4 regions of the Micromonospora sp. NBRC 107095 genome follow, and region 4 is predicted to be linked to each of the others. Evidence: riboswitches for the same ligand, from Rfam matches in the RefSeq annotation. Region 4 holds a riboswitch; each other region holds the start of a gene.
The links. Region 4 has a riboswitch for cyclic di-AMP ahead of QSK15_RS03280 (coiled-coil domain-containing protein). Riboswitches for the same ligand answer to the same signal wherever they lie in the genome.
Positions count from the first base shown of each region.

Region 1: another riboswitch for cyclic di-AMP. It lies ahead of QSK15_RS11105 (C39 family peptidase); the one in region 4 lies ahead of QSK15_RS03280 (coiled-coil domain-containing protein).
Region 2: another riboswitch for cyclic di-AMP. It lies ahead of QSK15_RS01130 (C40 family peptidase); the one in region 4 lies ahead of QSK15_RS03280 (coiled-coil domain-containing protein).
Region 3: another riboswitch for cyclic di-AMP. It lies ahead of QSK15_RS18770 (coiled-coil domain-containing protein); the one in region 4 lies ahead of QSK15_RS03280 (coiled-coil domain-containing protein).

Region 1 covers NZ_BSTU01000001.1:2,382,465-2,387,610, forward strand. The annotation lists gene QSK15_RS11090 (acyltransferase family protein) at 190-1,413, shown strand; gene QSK15_RS11095 (hypothetical protein) at 1,506-1,928, shown strand; gene QSK15_RS11100 (hypothetical protein) at 2,058-2,825, shown strand; cyclic di-AMP (ydaO/yuaA leader) riboswitch at 3,111-3,252, shown strand; gene QSK15_RS11105 (C39 family peptidase) at 3,486-4,334, shown strand; gene QSK15_RS11110 (hypothetical protein) at 4,408-5,146, opposite strand, start outside.
Region 2 covers NZ_BSTU01000001.1:230,347-235,492, reverse strand. The annotation lists tRNA gene QSK15_RS01145 (tRNA-Gly) at 145-218, opposite strand; gene QSK15_RS01140 (pyridoxamine 5'-phosphate oxidase family protein) at 405-962, opposite strand; gene dcd (dCTP deaminase) at 1,059-1,637, shown strand; gene QSK15_RS01130 (C40 family peptidase) at 1,696-2,736, opposite strand; cyclic di-AMP (ydaO/yuaA leader) riboswitch at 2,750-2,885, opposite strand; gene QSK15_RS01125 (N-acetylmuramoyl-L-alanine amidase) at 3,121-5,103, shown strand.
Region 3 covers NZ_BSTU01000003.1:426,441-431,586, forward strand. The annotation lists gene QSK15_RS18760 (HelD family protein) at 1-784, shown strand, start outside; gene QSK15_RS18765 (cation diffusion facilitator family transporter) at 891-1,808, shown strand; cyclic di-AMP (ydaO/yuaA leader) riboswitch at 1,952-2,083, shown strand; gene QSK15_RS18770 (coiled-coil domain-containing protein) at 2,089-3,153, shown strand; gene QSK15_RS18775 (hypothetical protein) at 3,295-3,804, shown strand; gene QSK15_RS18780 (SRPBCC family protein) at 3,840-4,310, opposite strand; gene QSK15_RS18785 (1-phosphofructokinase family hexose kinase) at 4,498-5,146, shown strand, end outside.
Region 4 covers NZ_BSTU01000001.1:681,696-686,841, forward strand. The annotation lists gene QSK15_RS03275 (carbonic anhydrase) at 1-600, shown strand, start outside; gene QSK15_RS03280 (coiled-coil domain-containing protein) at 657-1,676, opposite strand; cyclic di-AMP (ydaO/yuaA leader) riboswitch at 1,681-1,811, opposite strand; gene QSK15_RS03285 (YibE/F family protein) at 1,978-3,348, opposite strand; gene QSK15_RS03290 (heavy metal translocating P-type ATPase) at 3,659-5,146, shown strand, end outside.

The DNA of each region.
Region 1 (5,146 bases), 1.7 Mb from region 4:
GACCGGCGGGCGGTGCCGTGGCGTGGAAAACGGCGGGTGGGACGCGTCCGGTTCACCCGGGAGTGACCCGGTAGGGTGCCTCGGTGCGGCCCTGCCGGGCCGTCGCGGGCGTCGCCGTCGCGCCGTCCGACGCCGCGCCGAGGAGGCTACGACAGTGCTGGTGACCCTGCCGAGCGCCGGGATCCCGGCATGACGAGCGTCGCCGCGACGTCGGCCGCCCCGCCCGCCCCCGCCCTGCCGCGGCTGCCGTCGCTGACCGGGCTGCGTTGGATCGCCGCCCTGCTGGTCTTCGGCTTCCACGCGGGCACCATGCGGATCATCGCCGAGCCGGACTACAAGGCCGTGGTCGACGCGCTGTTCACCCTGGGCCTCTCCGGGGTGCAGTTCTTCTTCATCCTCAGTGGTTTCGTGCTGGTCTGGTCGGCCCGGCCGGGTGACTCCCGGCTGACCTTCTGGCGGCGGCGGGTCGCCAAGATCTACCCGAACCACCTGGTGCTGTGGGCGGCGACGCTGGTGGTCGCCTGGTGGTTCGCCGACCCGGTCCTGCCGGCGGCCGCGCTGGAGAACCTGCTGCTGCTGCAGGCCTGGGATCCCCGGCCGGGCTGGTTCTACAGCATCAACACCGTCAGCTGGTCGCTCTCCTGCGAGTTCTTCTTCTACCTCTGCCTGCCGCTCGCCCTGCCGCTGCTGCGCCGGGCCCGGCCGAAGCTGCTCTGGGCGCTGATCGTCGCGCTGCCGCTGCTGATCCTCGCGCTCTGGCCGGCGCAGGAGCTGGTGCCGGAGGTGAGTCGGTGGTGGTTCACCCAGATCTTCCCGCCGGTCCGGTCGCTGGAGTTCTGGTTGGGCGCGGTGGCGGCCGAGTTGATGCGCCGAGGGCTCTGGCGCGGTCCGGGTCTGGCCGTGGCCAGTGCGATCTTCGTGGTCACCTGGGTGGCGGCCGCGCAGTGGATCCGCGCCGAGTTGTGGACCACGTTGCTCGCCGTCGCGTACCTGTTGGTGATCACCGCTGCCGCTGACGCGGACGTGCGGGGTCGGCGCTCGCCGTGGCGGTCCCGGCCGTTGATCTGGCTCGGTGAGGTCTCGTTCGCCTTCTACCTGGTGCACGTGCTGGTGATGACGAGCGTGCTGCGGTGGAGCGGGGACTGGGGGACCGGCTTCGCGGGCTGGCGTGGGCCCGCCGTGGTGCTCGGCTTCCTGGTGGCGAACCTGATCCTCGCCGGGCTGCTGCACCGCTTCGTCGAGACCCCGATGATGCGCCGGCTCGCACCGCGCCGTCCGGCCCGGTCCGCGCCCGTCCCCCGGCAACGCGCGGCCGGTGCCGCCGGTGACGGCGACGCACCAGCCCCCGAGAGCGGAGCCGCCGACGAGGTCGGTCAGGCCAACGGTCGATCACCGTACGCCGACCTGCGCTGACAGCGTCCACCCTGGTCACACGGGTCGGCGCGGCGCGATCCGACACGCCCGTGGTCGGTGCGCCCGGCTCGGCGTGACGGTAGCGTGGGGACGTGCTTCCGGTCGCGTTCACCTGTCCGCTGTGGTGGGTGGCGCGCTGGGCGACGCGGGTGCTGACCAGCCTCGCCGTCGTCGCGGCCCTGGCGCTCGGCGCAGGCCCGGCCACGGCCGCCGCGTCGACGCCCAGCCCGGTGCCAACGTCGAGCGTGGTGTCGGCCTCCGCCGCCGTCGGGCCGCTGGCGGCCTCCTGTCGGCACGTCGGGGCGCACGCTGCGGCGTGCCCGGCAGCGGCGATCCCACAGGACGCCGTCGAGGAGGCTGCTCCCGCCTGGGCTGTCGACTCGCCCGGGGCGCTCCCCGAGGAGCCGGGCGTCATCGCGACCGGCGTGCTTCCGGTCCGCGCGGCGGAGTCCGACCGGCTGCCCCTGGTCGACAGTGCGAGCGGTCGGGCCTGCCGGGCCCCACCCCGGCACTGAGCCACCGGGACGATCGTCCCGCCGCCGCGCCTGTCGCCCCACCCGCTTCCCACCCGCCGACCGGTGGCCCTCCGTGGCCCGCCGGCCGGTGCGGCCCCATCGCACTGCTCTCTTCCTGAGGTGCCGACCATGGAGACCGTCGTCTTCTACCAGTTCGTGACCGAGGTGCCGCGGGCCGCCGCCATCTGGTCGACCCTGGTCCTGCTGACCCTGGGCCTGCTCACCGTGCTGGCCGCCCGTCCCGAACGGGACCGGCCCGCTGACCCGCTCCCGGCCGCGCCCACCGTTCGGGAGGTGGCCGCCGCCGAGGCCGCCGACCTGCGCCGCTACGCCGAGGAGGTGGCCGTCGCCGCGGCCGGCGCGGCGACGACAGCCAAGCGGCGACGCGCCGCCTGGCTGAGCGCCCAGGAGCAGATGGAGCGGGCCTGGACCGGGTACGACGCGGCGGACACCGCCGCGCGTCGCTTCGCGGGCGCCGGGGCGCTGCCCACCCCACGGACCCCGCACACCCCCGCCGAGTACGCGGCCCGGGAGCGCTATCTGCACCGGGCGGCGATGGCGGCGTACTGGCGGGGTGACCTGAGCATGGCGCAGCTCGGTGACGTGTTCGGGCACCGGCACGGCTGGGATCCCCGACGCCACCCGGTCGAGCAGGAGGTGCTGATCAGCCGGGTGGTCCGGGATGCGCGGCTGGCCGACTACCAGGTGGCCGCCGACCGTGAGCGGGCCGCCTGGCGTGACGCGGAGTTGGCCGCCGAGTCGGCTCGTACCCTCGCCGAGGAGGCGTACGCGGCGGCGGCCCGGCTGCGCCCCGACCCGGCGCCCGCCCGCCGGACGGTGGCCCGGGCGTTGCGTCCGGCCGTCGTGGCACGGTGGCGCCCGCTCCGGGCGGGTTGAGCCCGATCTGTGATGTGAGGCCGGTCACGCAATTGTGAAATCGGACGCCGGGCGCGAGCCGCGCCATTGTTCCCGCGATTATGGTGGCGTTCTTCGTCGCCTGTCCGGTTGTCGCCCGCAGGCGCGCCCGTAACCGGTTGTCCCATCGAGTCACATCATCGGCAATACGCGCAGAAATTGCCGCGCCAATTGAGGTTTGCGCAGGTGAACCTCGCTTGGCAGGGCGTGTGGGCGGCCAGTAGTGTCGTCCCGTCCGGTGCGGTAACCGATCGCAAGACGCGACGCCGCACCGACCCGCTTAATCGTGATCAACGAACCGGGGACCCATCAGTAAGTCCGGGGTGAATCCGCGAGCCACGGCCCGCGGTAGGGCGATCTTCCCGCCCGAATCCGTCAGCTAACCCGGTAGGCGGTGTCGGAAGGAGTCCCATCCTCGTGCAGCACCTTTCCACCCCTCGGTTGTTCCCTCGCCTCCACGGCGCGGCGGTGCACCCGCTCATTCGTCCAGTGACGGTGAGCTGACCCCCCGGGTCATCGCCTTCCCCGCCCGGCCACGCCGGGCGTTCCCCTGAGCGGTTCACCATCCGCGGACCACGGTCCGCGCGCTGGCGCCTGCCCGGATACCGGTCCGGCCCCGGTGTGCCGCTCTCCCCCCGATCCGTGGAGGACCCCGTGAAGCACACCCTGCAGCGTCAGCTCCGCCGCCTCGTCACCGAGCGCCCGTACCAGATCGTTGCCGCCTCCGCCGCGGCCCTCGCCATCGCCACCACCGGCGGCGCCCTGCTCACCACCGCCGACGACGCCCCGGCCGACCAGCGCACCGCGACCACCGTCGCCGAGATGCGCAGCGACGTCGCCGCCTCCCGTGGCGACGCTCGGGACGCGTCCCCCTCGGCCAGCGTCGCACCGACCACCGCCGCGCCGACCACCAGCGCCGCGTCCCCCGCCGCGAAGGCAAAGATCAACCCCGACCTGACCCGGAAGCCGACGCCGCCGAAGCCGCCCGCGACCAAGGTGCTCGACTACGACTACGAGGCGCAGAACACCTACTACAACTGCGGTCCGGCGGCCACTCGCAACGCGCTCAGCGCCGCCGGCATCGACCGCACCCAGGAGGAGCTCGGCGCCGAGCTGGGCACCACCGAGATGGGCACCAACTCGGCCGAGGACACCACCCGGGTGCTCAACGCCGAGGTGAAGGGCTCCCCGTACCGGACCCGGATGTTCCCCAGCGCGCCCAGCCCGGCGCAGATGGACCGGCTCCAGGCCGACGTGGTGAAGGCCATCACCGACGGCCGGGGCGTGGTCGCCAACGTCGTCGGGGACGCCACCGACACCGACGGCGGCTGGCACTCCTACGGCGGCGGGCACTACATCGCCGTCGTGGGCTACAAGGACAACGGTCGCACCGTGCGGATCGCCGACTCGGCGAACCCAGCCGACCCGTCGTACTGGATCACCACCATCGACCTGGCCAACTGGATCACCAGCCGGGGCTACTCCGCCTGACCCGGGCACGCTGACCGTCGCGGGCGTCGTCCCCCACAAGGGGCCGGCGCCCGCGGCGTCTTCGACTGTGCGGTCAGTAGGTGATGAAGCCGTACAACGCCTTGTGGTTCGACTTCGTCCCGACCACGGTGTGGTCGACGGCGGACGACTGCACACTGCCCCTGACGAACAAGTAGTCGATCTTGCTGGAACCGTTGGTGGCCGCCGACCCGTACCCGGTCATGCCGTAGCCGCTGAGCGTGCCGGGGGCGATGCCGGTGCGGTTCGCGTCGATGCCCACCACGCGGATCGTCGACGCGTTCAGCAGCGTGGTCGCGTCCGCACCGAGGTGGATGCCGCTGTTGGCGATGCCCCGGTCGCCGTCGCCGGCGCAGGCGTTCTGCCGATTCTCCTGCGGCAGGTGCATCGTCGCGGCGAACACACTGGTGCCGGTCGCCTTGATGGTGAAGCGCGCCGCGATCGCGCTGGTCCGCTTCCACTTGTAGTAGTCGGTGCTGTCCGGGTCGCTGTTCGGCGGCTTGTACAGCGTGCACCCGGCGCCGTTCGCGTACGCCGTGCCCGGCTTGAGCCAACCCGCGCTCCAGTACTTCGAGATGTCGCCACTGGCCAGGTTGAGCGTGCGCTTGTTCCAGATGATGCCGTTGGTCTGCTTTTTCTTGAGGTCCCCGAGCGACTGCGAGCTGCACTTGTGCGTGCTGCCCCACGGCTCCGGGTCGTCCCACGCCACGATCGCCCCGTAGCTGCCCGCCGGGTAGCCGAACTTCGCCGACAGTTGGTCGGCGTACGCCTCGGCCTGGCCGGTGCCACGCACC
Region 2 (5,146 bases), 450 kb from region 4:
GAACGCTCTGGGAGGCCGGCGAGGTTAACGCGGGAAGGGCCGGGTTCTTCGCGGTCTTGAGCGGCGCCGGGTTGCTGGCGTTGCTGGTCGCAACAACATCGAAGGCCCTGACCGGGACTGTCGTCCTGGCCAGGGCCTTCGCGCTGGAGCGGGTGACGGGAATCGAACCCGCACTGTCAGCTTGGGAAGCTGATGTTCTGCCATTGAACTACACCCGCAAGCGGCACCACTGTACCCGAGTCGTCGAGCCCGTGCACCCAGGTACCCCCGCCGGCCGCAGGTGTCCGCATACCGCACGACCCGGATCAGCCCGGGTTGATCGACTCGATTTCCTGAGAGTCGGGGCGTCCGAAGCGCCGGGACACCGCCGCTTCACGGAAGCCGAGTCGATCTTCCGGCCTTTGTCAGGCGGCCGTGCACTGGACGTCACGGCTGAGGCGGGTCGGGCGCGTCGGCGGGACGGCCAGTGGGGTGGCCACCGCCGACGGGGCGTTTGGGTCGAGCCAGACCCGCACGGCCGGCCGACCCGGCGCGAGGCCGGGAACGCCCGCGATGTGCTGCTCACGGCGGGTGAGCATCGCCACGTCGATGGTGAACTCGAAGAGCCGCCAGTCGACCTGCGGCTCGGCGCGGGCGCTCTGCGCCAGCTGCGCCACCCGGACCGGATCGGTCACCGGACGGGCCCGCCCCGCCACGTACGCCTCGTCGTCGCTCTCCTCCGCCGGGAACGAGTGCAGCGCGTAGCGGCCGTCCCGTTCGAGGTCACGACGCTTGGGCGAATCGATGATGAAGCAGAACAGCCCCTCGGCGGTGATGACCGGGGAGACCGGATGGACGCGGGGCCCGCCGTCGGCACGGACCGTGGCCAGATAGCCGAAGCCCGGCCCGTACTGCTGGAGGAGAACGCGGATCCCGTCGGCGAGTCGGGGCTCGTCGGCGGCGAATTCGGACCAGGAAGCCATGTGGGCATTCTATCGAACAAATGTACGAGCAGCGACCTCGACGCGCTGGTCACCGGCACCGAATTCGCCCGGCATACAAGACGCTATGGTGGTCCGATGCTGCTCTCCGACCGTGACCTGGTCTCCGAGATCAAGGCCGGCACGCTGGGCCTGGAGCCGTTCGAGCCCACCCTGGTCCAACCGTCCAGCATCGACGTCCGACTCGACCGGCTGTTCCGGGTCTTCAACAACCACCTCTACACCCACATCGATCCCGCCATGCAGCAGGACGACCTGACCTCGGCGGTCGAGGTCCCCGACGGCGAGCCGTTCGTGCTGCACCCCGGGGAGTTCGTGCTCGCCTCGACGCTGGAGGTCATCTCGCTGGGTGACCAGCTCGCCGGCCGACTGGAGGGCAAGAGCTCGCTGGGCCGGCTCGGGCTGCTCACGCACTCCACCGCCGGCTTCATCGACCCGGGCTTCTCCGGTCACGTGACGCTGGAACTCTCGAACGTGGCGAACCTGCCGATCACCCTGTGGCCCGGCATGAAGATCGGGCAGCTCTGCATCTTCCGGCTCTCCTCGCCGGCCGAGCACCCGTACGGCTCGGCGGTCTACGGCTCGCGCTACCAGGGCCAGCGGGGGCCGACGCCCAGCCGCGCCTGGCAGCACTGGCGCACCTGGCCCACCCGCTGAACCACGACGACGAGGGCCCGCCGCGACGGATCGCGGCGGGCCCTGTCGTCATCCGGGGTCAGCCCGGGCGGCCGTAGCTGTGGATCGGGCCGTCGTCGACCTTCTTCATCTTGACCGGCTGACCGGCCTGCGAGGCGTGCACCACCCAGCCGCCGCCGACGTACATACCGACGTGGTGGATGTCGCTGTAGTAGAAAACCAGGTCGCCGGGGCGCAGGTCGCCCCTGCTGACGTTCTTCGTGACGCGGCTCTGCGCGGCGGCGTTGTGCGGCAGCGACACGCCGGCCTTCGCCCAGGCGGCCAGCATCAGCCCGGAGCAGTCGTACGAGTTCGGACCCTCCGCACCCCAGACGTAGGGCTTGCCGATCTGGGCACAGGCGAACTTGACGGCGGTGCCTGCGGCGCCGCCGGGGTAGCTGCCCGGGCAGGGCGCGGGGCGCAGTGGGCCACCGCCGCCGTTGCCGTACACCTTGAGGCGCAGCTTCTGCAGGCGGTCGATCTCTTCGTTGATCTGCTTCTTCTTCGCCGCCAGCTGAGCTTCGGTGCGGGTCAGCTGGGCCACCATCTCGTCCAGCGGCGCCTTCTGCGCGGCCAGCTGGTCGCGCAGGTCGGCGACCTCGCGTACGTCCTTCTGCTGGTTGTGCGCGAAGCGGTCGAGCATCTCGAGCTGGCCGACCACCTCGCTGGGCGACCGGCTGCCCAGCACCGCGTTGACGGTCAAGACGTTCTCACCCTTGTAGGCGCGCGCGGCCAGGGCGCCGACCTTGTCCATCGCGGCGTCGACCTGGCGCTCCAGCGGGGCGATCCGGGCGGCCAGCGCGTCGGCCTGCTTGCGCTTCGCGGCGAGGTCGATGCGGGTGGCGTTGTGCCGTTCGATGATCGGTTCGAGCTTGTTCCAGTCGGCGTCGATCTGGCGCTCGATCTCGGCGACCGACGGGTCGGCGTGCGCCGCCGTGGCACTGCCGGTCAGCACGACGGCGATGCCGGCCAGGGCGGCGAGTGCGGTGGTGAAGCGGGACCAGCGTGGGCGCGGCACGATCGACGCCGGGCCGGCTGATGCCGACCGCTCGGACGACGGCCGCGGGGCATGGAGTGCCACCGGGGTTCCGTACTCCTTCTTCCTGACCGCCTACCGGGTTAGCTGACGGGTTCGGGCGGGAAGTCGGCGCCCTACCGCAGTGGCTGCGGATTCACCCCGAGGGACCTGGGTCCCCGGTTCGCTCGGAAACGACTCGGCGGTGTCGGTCCGTTACCGCCCGGGCTGGGCGGAGCTGCTGTCGGCCCGACGAATGACCAGAGTAGAGACGCTTGTTACCGATCCGCAACCCGCACGGCCGTGACACTCCGTACCGATTGGACGAGGTCACCGACCGTGCGTGAAGAATTCTTTCCCCAGGCTTCGATAGATGGAAAGGTATTGACCTGACCTCCCGGACGGCGCGATGGTGACCTCACCTCACTCCGCGAGAATCTAGGGGGTTCGATGCACCATCCAACCCTGTCGACCGGCTGGCGGGCACTGCTCGCCGCCGCCGTGGTCGCCGCCGCGACCACGGTGCCACTCTCCGCCGGCCCGGCCGCCGCCGCGCCCACCACCGACCGTCAGCAGCAGTACGCCGCCGCGGCCACCGAGTACGGGGTGCCGACAGTCGTGCTGCTCGGCGTCTCCTACCTGGAGTCCCGCTGGGACACCAACGCCGGCACACCGAGCACCAGTGGCGGCTACGGCCCGATGCACCTGACCGACGCCCGGCACGTGGCCGCCCTACCCGGGCGCGGTCACCACGACACCGGTGCCGAGGACCCGCGCGGCGACGACTCCCGGCCCGCCCGGGTGCCCGCGCCCCGACCGGTCGAGGCCCCCGCGCCGTCCACCGCAGCGTTGCAGACCGTGGACGCCGCCGCCACGCTGACCGGAGTCGCCCCCGAGGCACTGCGCACCGACGCGGGCCTCAACATCCGGGGTGGGGCGGCGCTGCTGAGCGCGTACCAACGGGAGCTGGACGCGCCGGTCGGTGCCGACACCGACCCGGCCGCCTGGTACGGCGCGGTGGCCCGCTACTCGGGCGCGGACAGCGCCGACGCCGCCGCGGCCTTCGCCGACGAGGTCTTCACCACCATCGGTGCGGGCCAGTCCCGGGTGACCGACGACGGCCAGCGGATCACCCTGCCGGCCCGCGCGGTGCGGCCCGAGCGTTCCTGGCTGGACCGGCTGGGCCTGCGCCAGCTGGCCCGCCCAGACGGGGTGGAGTGCCCCCGCACCATCTCCTGCGAGTGGATCCCGGCACCCTACGAGGCGTTCGGCGACGGGGACTACGGCAACCACGACCTCTCCGACCGGCCCGCCCGACAGAAGATCGAATACATCGTCATCCACGACACCGAGGCGAGTTGGGCGACGACCCTGCAACTCGTCCAGGATCCGACCTACGTCAGCTGGCACTACTCGCTGCGCTCGGTGGACGGGCACATCGCCCAGCATGTGAAGACCAAGGACGTCGGGTGGCACGCCGGCAACTGGTACGTCAACGCGAAGTCGATCGGGCTGGAACACGAGGGCTTCGCGGCGCAGGGGACCTGGTACACCGAGGCGATGTACCGGACCTCGGCGAAGCTGGTCCGGCACCTGGCGCTGCGGCTGGGCATCCCGCTGGACCGGCAACACATCATCGGCCACGACAACGTGCCCGGCACCGTCGCCTCCACCGTGCGGGGAATGCACTGGGATCCGGGACCGTACTGGGACTGGACGCACTACTTCGACCTGCTGCACGCACCCCGACTGGACACCGGCACCCCGGCCACCGGTCTGGTCCGCATCGACCCCGACTACGCCACCAACCAGCCGGCGTTCACCGGTTGCGTCACCGCCGGCGTGCCGTGCGTACCGCGTGGCTCCTCGGCGGTGGTGCTCCGGAGCGCACCGTCCGCGGACGCGCCGCTGGTCAACGACGTCGCGCTCCGCCCGGACGGCACCCCGAACACGATGGCCGTGTCCGACCACGGGGCGCGGGCATCCGCCGGGCAGACGTACGCGCTGGCCGGCAGGCAGGGTGACTGGACGGCGATCTGGTACCTCGGGCAGCGGGCCTGGTTCCACAACCCGCCGTCCGCGCCGACCGCCAGCTGGACCGTCGGCGTCGTGGCCACCCCGAAACCCGGACGGGCCACCATCCCGGTGTACGGACGGGCGTACCCGGAGCAGGCGGCGTACCCGGAGGGGGTGCCCTACCAGACGATCTCGCCGTTGCAGTACACCCTGGCCGCCGGACAGCGGTACGCCGTCGGCGCGGTGCTGGCCGGCGAGTACTACCGGGCCAGCACGTTCGACGGCTCCTCGCCCGGTGACTGGACGGTGATCCGCGGCAAGAACCGCTACGCGCAGATCCAGTTCGGCCACCGGATCATGTACGTCGACCTCGCCGACGTGCAGCTGTTGCCGTCCCCGGTGGGCGCGCCCCGCTGACAACCACGACGGCCCCCGGTCGGTGACCGGGGGCCGTCGTGTC
Region 3 (5,146 bases), on a different contig from region 4:
GTTGGACGCGCTGCTCGGTAAGCCCGCGCAGCCGGCCAAGGCGCGACGCGATCCGTTCCAGCTCGCCGGTGGTGTCCGCGAGCTGAGCACCCTCGGTGAACGGCAGCGGGCCGCTCGCGCGGCGGCCCGGGAGCGGCCGGAGGACTACCGGGACTACGCGCACGTGGTGGTGGACGAGGCGCAGGACGTCTCGCCGATGCAGTGGCGGATGATCGGTCGACGTGGCCGGCTGGCCTCCTGGACGGTGGTGGGCGACCCTGCGCAGACCGCGTGGACCGGCGACCCGGAGGAGCTGACCCGGGCCCGGGACCAGGCGCTGGGCCGGCGCAAGCGGCACGAGTTCACGCTCACCACCAACTACCGCAACTCGTCGGAGATCTTCGCGGTGGCGGCGGCGGAGATCCGCCGGCTCTACCCCGACCTGCCGCTGCCGACCGCAGTCCGCTCCACCGGGGTCGAACCGGTCGAGCTGGTGGTGCCGGCCGCCGGGTTGGAGACCGCGACCGTGGAGGCCGCTACCGGACTGCTGGCCCAGGTGGAGGGTACGGTCGGGGTGATCACGCCGGTCCCCCGCCGCGACGAGGTCGCCGGTTGGCTCGGCGCACTCGGCGCGCCCAGGTTGCAGGTGGTGACCAGCCTGGAGGCCAAGGGCATGGAGTACGACGGGGTGGTGCTGGTCGCCCCGAGCGAGATCCGGGCGGACCCGGGCGCCGGCGTACGCACCCTGTACGTGGCGCTCTCCCGGGCCACGCAGCGGCTCACCACCATCGACCCGACCGGCTGACCTGCGCGGACCGCCGCCAGCGCGAGGCATCGCCCGTACACTTGCACACATAGCGATGTGAGCATACATTTGACCGGGTCCCGGCCGGCGGCGGAAGGTGAATCTCGTGGGCGCAGGTCATGACCACCACCATGGGTCCGTCGCCAATGCCGCACACCAGCACCGGGGTCGACTCTGGGCGGCGTTCGGGCTGCTCGCCACCCTGATGGTGGTCGAGGCGGTGACCGCCCTGCACACCGGCTCACTCGCCCTGCTCTCCGACGCCGGGCACATGTTCACCGACGTGCTCGGCATCGGGATGGCGCTCGCCGCGATCACGGCGACTCGGCGGGCCACCAACGACCCGCAGCGCACCTTCGGGCTCTACCGGCTCGAGGTGCTCGCCGCGCTGGCCAACGCCGTCCTGCTCTCCGGCGTGGCGATCTACGTGGTGATCGAGGCGATCCGCCGGTTCGGCGACCCGCACCAGGTCGTCGCCGGTCCGATGCTCGCGGTGGCCGTACTCGGTCTGCTCGCGAACACCGCCGCCTTCGCCCTGCTGCGCGCCGGAGCGCGGGAGAGCATCAACCTCCAGGGCGCCTACCTGGAGGTGCTCGGTGACCTGCTCGGCTCGGTCGGCGTCATCGGGGCGGCGCTGCTCATCACCGTCACCGACTGGTGGTGGGCGGACCCCCTGGTCGCGGTCGCCATCGGCGTGTTCATCCTGCCGCGCACCTGGCGGCTGGCCCGCGCCGCCATCCGCATCCTGGTGCAGGCCGCCCCGGAGCACCTCCAGGTGACCGCCGTGCACGACCGGCTGGCCGCGGTGCCCGGCGTCGTCGAGGTGCACGACCTGCACGTCTGGACGCTCACCTCGGGCATGGAGGTGGCCTCCGCACACCTGACCATGGCACCCGGGGCGGAGGTCGGCGCGGTGCTCACCGCGGCGCGTACGGCCCTGCACGACGACTTCCGCATCGAACACGCGACGTTGCAGATCGAGCCGGGCGCCGCCTCCGGCGTGTGCGGCTCCATCGAGTGGTGACAGGTCTTTTCGGAGCGTTGCTTCACTTTTAGGGTAATTTTCCGTGGTGACGTACGCACCGTCCGTCACATTGGCTGCAAGGGCCCCACCGGCACCGGTAGGCTCGGTCCCGGCCTCCACCAGGCGGCGCCTCCCGGCGCCGGTGGCGGTCGCCGCCTAATCGCCCAACCGGGCGAACCGGGGAACCATGTTCCTGGGGTGCATCCGCGTCAGCGGTAGGGATCTTCCGTCCCGAACCCGTCAGCTAACCCGGTCGGCGGCTGACGGAAGGACATGCGCAGTGGCACCAGCACGACCACCCGCCGCCCGACTGGCGGCCCTGATCGTCGCGATGTTCGCCCTCGGCGTCGCGCTTCCGGCCGGCACCGCCTCGGCCGCTCCCCCGACCGGCCTGCGGGCCGCCGCACCCGACTCGGACGAGGAGGGCGGCACCCCGGCGTTGCGCGCCCAACTCGACGCGGCCAGCAAGGGCTACCTGGACGCCAAGCGCGCCCTGGACACCTCGGTACAACGGCAGAAGCAACTCACCACCCAGCTGAAGACCATCGAGGTCGAGATCGAGCAGCGCAACGGCAAGGTCGGCGAGATCGCCGAGGTGGCGTACCGGACCGGACGACTCGGCGCGATGTCGGCGCTGCTCAACAGCAGCACCCCGGAAGGCTTCATGGACCGGGCAGCCGCCCTGGACGCGGTGGCCGCCAACGAGGACCGGGTGCTCCGCGACCTGCTGAAGAGCAAGGACCAGGCCACCCGCACCCGCGTCGCGCTGGACGGCGAGATCACCGAACAGCGCAAGCAGGTCGCCGTGATGGCCAAGCGCAAGGAACAGGCCGAACGGGCCCTGACCGTGGCCACCACACCCAAGACGCAGAGCGCCACCGACACCGGCTCCAACCGGGGCACCTCCACCGCCAACGCGACGGCCGCACCGCGCAACTCCGACGGCTCCTGGCCCGCCGAGTCGTGCAGCGTCAACGACCCGACGCCGGCCAGCGGCTGCATCACCCCGCGCACCCTGCACGCGCTCAACCAGGCCAAGGCCGCGGGCTTCACCCGGTACGTCTCGTGCCACCGCCCCAGCGGCTCCGGTGAACACCCGAAGGGCCGGGCCTGCGACTTCGCCGCACAGAAGGGCGGCTTCGGCGGGGATGCCACCGGCGGCGACAAGACCTACGGCAACAACCTGGCCGCGTACTTCATCCGCAACGCCGACCGGCTCGCCGTGCTCTACGTGATCTGGTACCGGCAGATCTGGCTGCCCAGCAGCGGGTGGAAGTCGTACAGCGGGGCGGGCGGCGACCCGTCCAGCGACCACACCAACCACGTACACCTGTCGGTCTACTGACCCACGCCACGTGATGCCTGTGAGTCATGGTGATGACTCACAGGCATCACGTGCGTCCGGGGCCGGCTACGTCGCCGGGCGTACCCCTGGTGTCGTCGCTCGGCGGACGACCCGGCCGGGGCCGGCGGGCAGCATCGCGGTATGCCTCGGATCCGACCCACCGCCCGCAAGGCGCTGCTCACCCTGCACCTCGTCACCTCGCTCGGCTGGCTCGGCACCGACCTGGTGCTGCTCACCCTCGGCATCGCCGTGCAGCGGGGCGCCGACCCGGCGGTGGTCTACCCGGTCACGGCCCTGATCGGCACGGTGCTGTTCGCGCCGCTGAGCGTCCTGGTCTGGCTGATCGGAGTGGCCAGTTCACTGCTCACCCCGTGGGGCCTCCTGCGGCACCGCTGGGTGCTGGTCAAGCTCGTGCTCACCACGGTGATGGTCGGGCTGGTGCTGCTCCTGCTCACCCCGAACCTGCGCCACGCCGGAGCGGTCGGCGCCGCCCTGCCCGCCCGGGACCGCGCCGACCTGGTCATCGCGCCGGCCGTGTCGACCAGCTTGATGATCATCGCGACGGTGCTCTCCACCTACAAGCCGTGGGGCCGCCGGCGCACCGCCGCAGCCACCCTCGCCGGCCGTGGCCGCGCCACCGCACGTCCCTGAGGACCCCGGTCGTGCCAGCGGGGCGAGGCTGTGGGTCAGGACGGGGGTGGTGGGGGGTCGCCGGTGCTGTCGAGGGCCGCGCCCAGCCGGGTGGCGAGGGCGAGGTGGGCGGCTCGGGCCTGGCGGAACGCGTACCGGAACAGCGGCGTCGGCGCCGTCAGGGTGATCTCCACGTCGATGCGGACCAGACCGTCGGGCTCGGCGCGCAGCCGGGTGTGGTTGCGCACCGTGGTGGCTGGCCACTGCCGGGCCACCATGACGATCTCGTCGGTCTCGCTGATCAGCACGTCCGCGTGGTATGTGGTCCGGAAGCGCAGCGGGCCGGCCACCAACCGGTCGTTGATCGTGTAGCTGGCCCGCGCTCCGGGCCGGGGCGGCACCCGGCGGACCCGGACGATCAGCGGATGCAGCTCGCCCTGCCGGGTCAGGTCGCTGAGCAGCGCTGCGGCCTCGGCTGGTGAACTCCGGGCCTGGACGGTGTAGCTGAAGGTATCGCTGCTGAGCACACCGTCTCCCGCCGCCGTTGGTCGCCCGATCGTCCCGTACCGATGTCCGGCTGGCAACGCCCGATCGCATCCGACGCCGCGCCGAGCCGAGCCGATGCGGCAACCTGCCCCACCTGTCCCAATAAGATCAGTTAGTGCGAAATCTTCCGAAGATGCCGGAACGCGGCAACCTGTACGGCGACAACCGATGAGCGGGCACGTGATGGTCTTCGCGCCCACTCCACAGCTGACGGTGACCGTGGACCAACCCAACGACCACCCCGAGCTGCACCTGCACCCCGGCGGGCAGGGCGTCTGGCAGGCCCGGATGGTGATCTCCCTCGGTGTCGACGTGGTGCTCTGCACCGCCCTCGGTGGTGAGATCGGCCAGGTGCTGGAGCCGCTGCTGGTCAGCGAGGGCGTGGACCTCAAGGTGGTAGTCCGTGACTCCGGCAGCGGCGGGTACGTGCACGATCGCCGGGACGGCTCCCGGCAGGAGATCGTCGACGTACCCGGGCAGCCACTGAGCCGGCATGAGATCGACGAGCTGTACAACCTCGCTCTCGGCGAGGGCCTGCGGGCCTCGGTGAGCATCCTCAGTGGACCCAATGAGCCCTGGCTCGTACCGGCCGACCTGTACCGACGCTTCGCCGCCGACCTCGGCGCGAACGGCGGCCGGGTGGTGGTCGACCTCTCCGGCGATCACCTCGGTTCGGTGCTGGAGAGCGGGGTGTTCTTCCTCAAGGTGAGTCACGAGGAGTTGATCCGCGACGGCCGCGCCCGCAGCGACGACACCGCGGAGCTGACCCAGGCCATGTACGAGTTGCACGCGGGCGGCGCCGAGACCGTCGTGGTGA
Region 4 (5,146 bases):
GTCGGCGGCGCGCCACACCACCCCAACCAGGACGCCGGGCACCGGGCCGCCGTCGCCGACGGGCAGCACCCGTTCGCGGTGATCGTCGGCTGCTCCGACTCCCGGCTGGCCGCCGAGATCATCTTCGACCGCGGGTTGGGTGACCTGTTCGTGGTCCGCACGGCCGGGCACACCGCCGGCCCCGAGGTGCTCGGCAGCGTCGAGTACGCGGTGACAGTGCTCGGCACTCCGCTGGTGGTGGTGCTCGGACACGACCTGTGCGGTGCGGTGCAGGCCGCCCGGGAGTCCACCGCGACCGGCACCGCGCCGAGCGGCCACCTGGGCGCGGTGGTCGACGCCGTGCTGCCCAGCCTGCGCCGCGCCGAGGTCGAGGGCGTTGACGACATCGACGGCATCGTCGACATCCACATCGCACAGACCGTCGAGACGTTGCTCGGGCAGTCCCCCGTGCTGGCCGACGAGGTGGCCCGGGGGCGGTGCGCGGTGGTGGGGATGTCCTACCGGCTGGCCGCCGGGGCGGTGCGCCCGGTTGCTGTCGTGCCGGCTGGCTTCGCGACGCTGGACGCCCCGGCCGACCCGGCTGCCCCTGCCACCGTGTGACGCGACGAGGGCCGCTCCGCGTCACGCGGAACGGCCCTCGAACGGGGTCGTACGGGTCAGAGCAGCGACATGTGCACGTGGTCGGTGTGGTTCGACGGCCCGCTGTACGAACTCCAGCCGGTGGCCGGGAACCAGATCTGCCGGTTCCAGATCACGTAGTAGATGCCGAGCCGGTCGGCGTTACGGATGAGGAACGCGGCGACGTTGTTGCCGTACATCCGGGTGTCGTTGTTGTGCCACGGCGAGAAGCCGCTCTTCTGCAGCGACCAGTCGCAGGCGCGGCCCTTCGGGTGCTCCCACGGCCCGCCGGGGCGGTAGCAGCCGACGAACCGGTTGAAACCGGCCGCCTTGACCTCCTTGTACGCGTGCAGCGTGCGCGGCGTGACGCAGCCGGACGTGGTGGGGTCGTCTTCGCTGCACGACTGGGGCTTCCAGTCACCGTCGGCGGTGCGACCCGGGCCGATCTTGGCGACCTTGGAGGTGGCGTCCACCAGGCCGCCGGTGAAGCCCTTTCCGCCGACGAGGGCGAGCGCCTTGTTGGCCTCGCTCTTCCGCTTCGCCATCAGGGCGGTCTGCTTCTGCTGCTCGCGGACCTCGGTGTCGAGGGCCAGCTTGGCCTGCTCGGCGCGGGCCTTCGCCTCGTTGACCGCGGAGAGCTTCTTCTCGTTGACCATGTTCATCTCGTCGAGCACCGCGGCGCGCTGGACGAACGAGTCGGGGGCGTCGCTCTCCAGCAGCATCGCGATCGCGCCGATCCGGCCGGTCCGGTAGGCCTGGGCGGCGATCTGCCCGACCTGCGGGGCCAGCGCTGCCAGGTCGGCGTTGGCCCGGTCGACCTCCGCGGCCAACTCGCTCTGCCGCTTCTTGGATTTGTCCAGCTTGGACTTGGCGGCGGAGTAGTCGCGGTTGGCCTGCTCGATGACGTCGTTGAGCAGCTTGGGCTCGCCGTCCTCCTCGTGCCCGGACGGTGTGGGGTTCGTCGGGGCGGCGTGCGCCGGGAGTGGCCCGGCGAACACGGTCAGTGCGGCGATCACGGCCACCACGGGTGTCAACCAGCGGCGTAGGGGTGCCGTCACAATGTTCCCTTCCGTCGACCGCCGACCGGGTTAGCTGACGGGTTCGGGGCGGAAGCGGCCCCTACCGCTGACGCGGATTCACCCCACGTACCTGGGTCCCCGGCTCGCCGGTTGGCGATTGGGCGGTGGCACCGCAGGCGCCGCTTCGCGCCTTCATCGGTGACCGGCAGCGAGGTTACCCGAGAGTCGACCGGCTGAGCTACGCCTGGATGCCGACCAAAAGCGTCATTTCGCCATAGCGTTGAGTGACCAGTGACGTGGTTCTCAGGGTGGTTGCCCGATCTGGTCACGCTGAGGAGTGTCACCATGCCGTATCCGTGCTCCTGTTCGACTCCGGCCACCGGTCGGTGGCCCCGGGTGGGGGTGCGGCCCGCTGCCGGTCCGGCTCGTTGGAGCCGGCCGTTCGCGGTGAGCTGAGGGCGGCGAGTGCCTCGCTGCGGTCCGGCTGGGGGCGCGCGGCGGGAGCGTCGGCCGGCGGCACGGCGTCGGTACGCCCGGCGGCGGTCACCACCGCGGCCAGCCCGGTGGTCAGCGGCACGGCGGCGATCAGACCGAGGGTGGCGACCGCGCTGCGGACGATCTCCTGGGCGAGGAACTCACTGGTGAGGATCTGCCCGATCGGTCGCGCGTCGGCGGTGAGCAGGAGCAGCAGGGGCAGCGACGCGCCCGCGTACGCCAGCACGATGGTGTTGACAGTGGAGGCGATGTGCGCGCGGCCGACCCGGGTGGCCGCCCGGTACAGCTGCAACCGGGTCAGGCCGGGGTTGGCGTTGGCCAGTTCGGTGACGGTGGCCGCCTGGGTGACCGTCACGTCGTCGAGCACCCCGAGCGATCCGATGATGATCCCGGCGAGCAGCAGTCCGTGCAGGTCCACGTTGCCCTGGAACATCGACAGGGTGGTGGCGTCTTCGCTGCCGAACCCGGTGAGGTGGGTGGCGGCCGTGGCGATGGTGGCGAGTACGCCGGTCAGCACCAGGCTGCCCAGGGTGCCGAGTACGGCGACCGAGGTCTGTGCGGTGACCCCGTGCGTCAGATAGAGCACCACGAACATGATCAGGGCCGCGCCGACCACCGCCACCAGCAGGGGTGACCTGCCGGCACCGATACCCGGCAGCACGAAGGTGAGCAGGATGGCGAAGCTGGCGGCCAGTCCGGCGAGCGCGGCCAGACCCCGCCACCGACCGAACGCGACGATCGCGGCCGCGAAGACCACCGCCAGCCAGATCATCGGGGTGCCGCGTTGGTGCTCGGCGATGTTCCAGTTGCTGGTGGTGGGATCGGTGGGATCGGTCAACTCGACCAGGATGACCTCGTCGCCCACCTCGACCCGCGGTGCGCCGGGTCCGTCCGGCACCGGCGTCTGTACCTGCTGGCCGGCGGTCGGCCCGTCGTCCACCCGGACGTCGACGGTGCCGCACCGTCCGTCGCCGACCCTCGGGGTGCCCTCGGGGACCGACGGCACCGGCGGGCACGGCTCGTTCACCACCCGGGTGACCGTGCCGCTGTAGCGCGGCACGTCCGCGCCGCCGTCGGTCTGCGGTGACCCGCCGCGCGGCCAGAGCAGCACCGCGGCGAGCACTGTGGCGACGAAGAGGGGTACCACCGTCACGATGAGGATCCGTCGCACCCTCGGTGGGGCGGACGGAGCCGGGCGGGTGTGGTCGGAACCCAAGGCGAGACTCCCAACGATCCGGTGCGGGGTACGGGTCAGCGAGCCGGGCGGTTCACCGTTTCGGGGGAAACGCGGCGGTCGGCGGGACGAATCGCTGCCTGACGACCGCTTGATCACGGACGGTCAGTGCTCGGCCCGGCCGGCCGGAGCCGACGTCACATCGTGGCGGCGTCAGTGCCCGACTGTGCGGCGGTATCCGGAGGGGCATCGTGGGAGATGCTAGCCAGCCGGTGGCGGGGCCGCAGGTCGTGGTGGAGTGTCGGCGGCCGAATCGCTCGCGTGGCGGCCCTCGGACCGGCATGTTGGAGTCATGCCCGCTCTGTCGCCGTCCGACCCCGACCATCGGCAACACGCCGGACCGTTGCCACACGACAGGCCCGCCGGGCCCGCCGGGCATTCCGGGCACGACAAGCACGCCGGGCACGATCCGGCGATGTTCCGCCGCCGGTTCTGGGTCTGCCTGGTGTTGACCGTCCCGGTGGTGCTGACGAGTCATCTCGTGTCGGACCAGCTGGGCCTGGCCTTGGACGACGTCCCCGGCCGGTCCTGGGTGGGCCCGGTGCTCGGCTCGGTGGTGTTCTGGTGGGGCGGTTGGCCGTTCCTGGTCGGCGCGGTCCGGGAGGTGCGGGACCGGGCGCCGGGGATGATGCTGCTGGTCGCGATGGCGATCACCGTCGCCTACACCGCGTCCCTGGCGACCAGCGTCGGCGCCTTCGACCTGGACTTCTGGTGGGAGTTGGCCGCGCTGGTCACCATCATGCTGCTCGGGCACTGGCAGGAGATAAAGGCCATCGGGCAGGCCCGGGGGGCGCTGGCGGCGTTGGCCGCGCTGCTGCCGGACGAGGCCGAACGGGTGACGGCGGACGGGCGGGTCGAGGCGGTGCCGGTGACCGGTCTGCGGATCGGCGACGTGGTGCTGGTCCGGCCGGGAGGTCGGGTGCCGGCGGACGGTCGGGTCGTCGAGGGCGACGCCGAGCTGGACGAGTCGATGATCACCGGCGAGTCGCGACCGGTCGCCCGATCGACGGGCGACCGGGTGGTGGCCGGTACCGTCGCCACCGACTCGGCGATCCGGGTACGCGTCGAGGCGGTGGGTGAGCAGACGGCCCTCGCCGGCATCCAGCGGATGGTGGCGCAGGCGCAGGGCTCGGGTGGGCGCGCCCAGCTGCTGGCCGACCGGTTCGCCGCCGCGCTGTTCTACCTGGCCACGGGCACCGCCGTGCTGACCGTGCTGGTCTGGACCGCGCTCGGTCAGCCGGACGAGGCGGTGGTCCGTGCGGTCACCGTCCTGGTGATCGCCTGCCCGCACGCGCTGGGTCTCGCCATCCCCCTGGTCGTCGCGCTCTCCACCGCGCTCGCCGCGCGGTCCGGGATCCTGGTCAAGGACCGACTGGCGTTGGAACGGATGCGGACCGTCGGCGCGGTGCTCTTCGACAAGACCGGCACCCTGACCCGGGGCGAACACGGGATGACCGACCTGGTGACGGTGCCGGGCGTCGAGCGGGACGAGGTGTTGCGGATCGCGGCCGGCGTCGAATCGGAGAGCGAACATCCGTTGGCCCGGGCGATAGTGGCGGCGGCCGGGTCGACCGGCCCGGCCCGGGCCGCCGAATTCCGGTCGCTGCCGGGCCGAGGGGTGCAGGCGACCATCGACGGTACGCGGTACGCGGTGGGCGGGCCGACGCTGCTGCGGGAGCTGGACCTGTCGCTGCCGGCGGAGCTGGAGGTGGCGACCGGGCGGTGGTCGGCGCGGGGTGCCGCGGTGCTGCACCTGGTGCGGTTGCCGGACGCCGTGCTC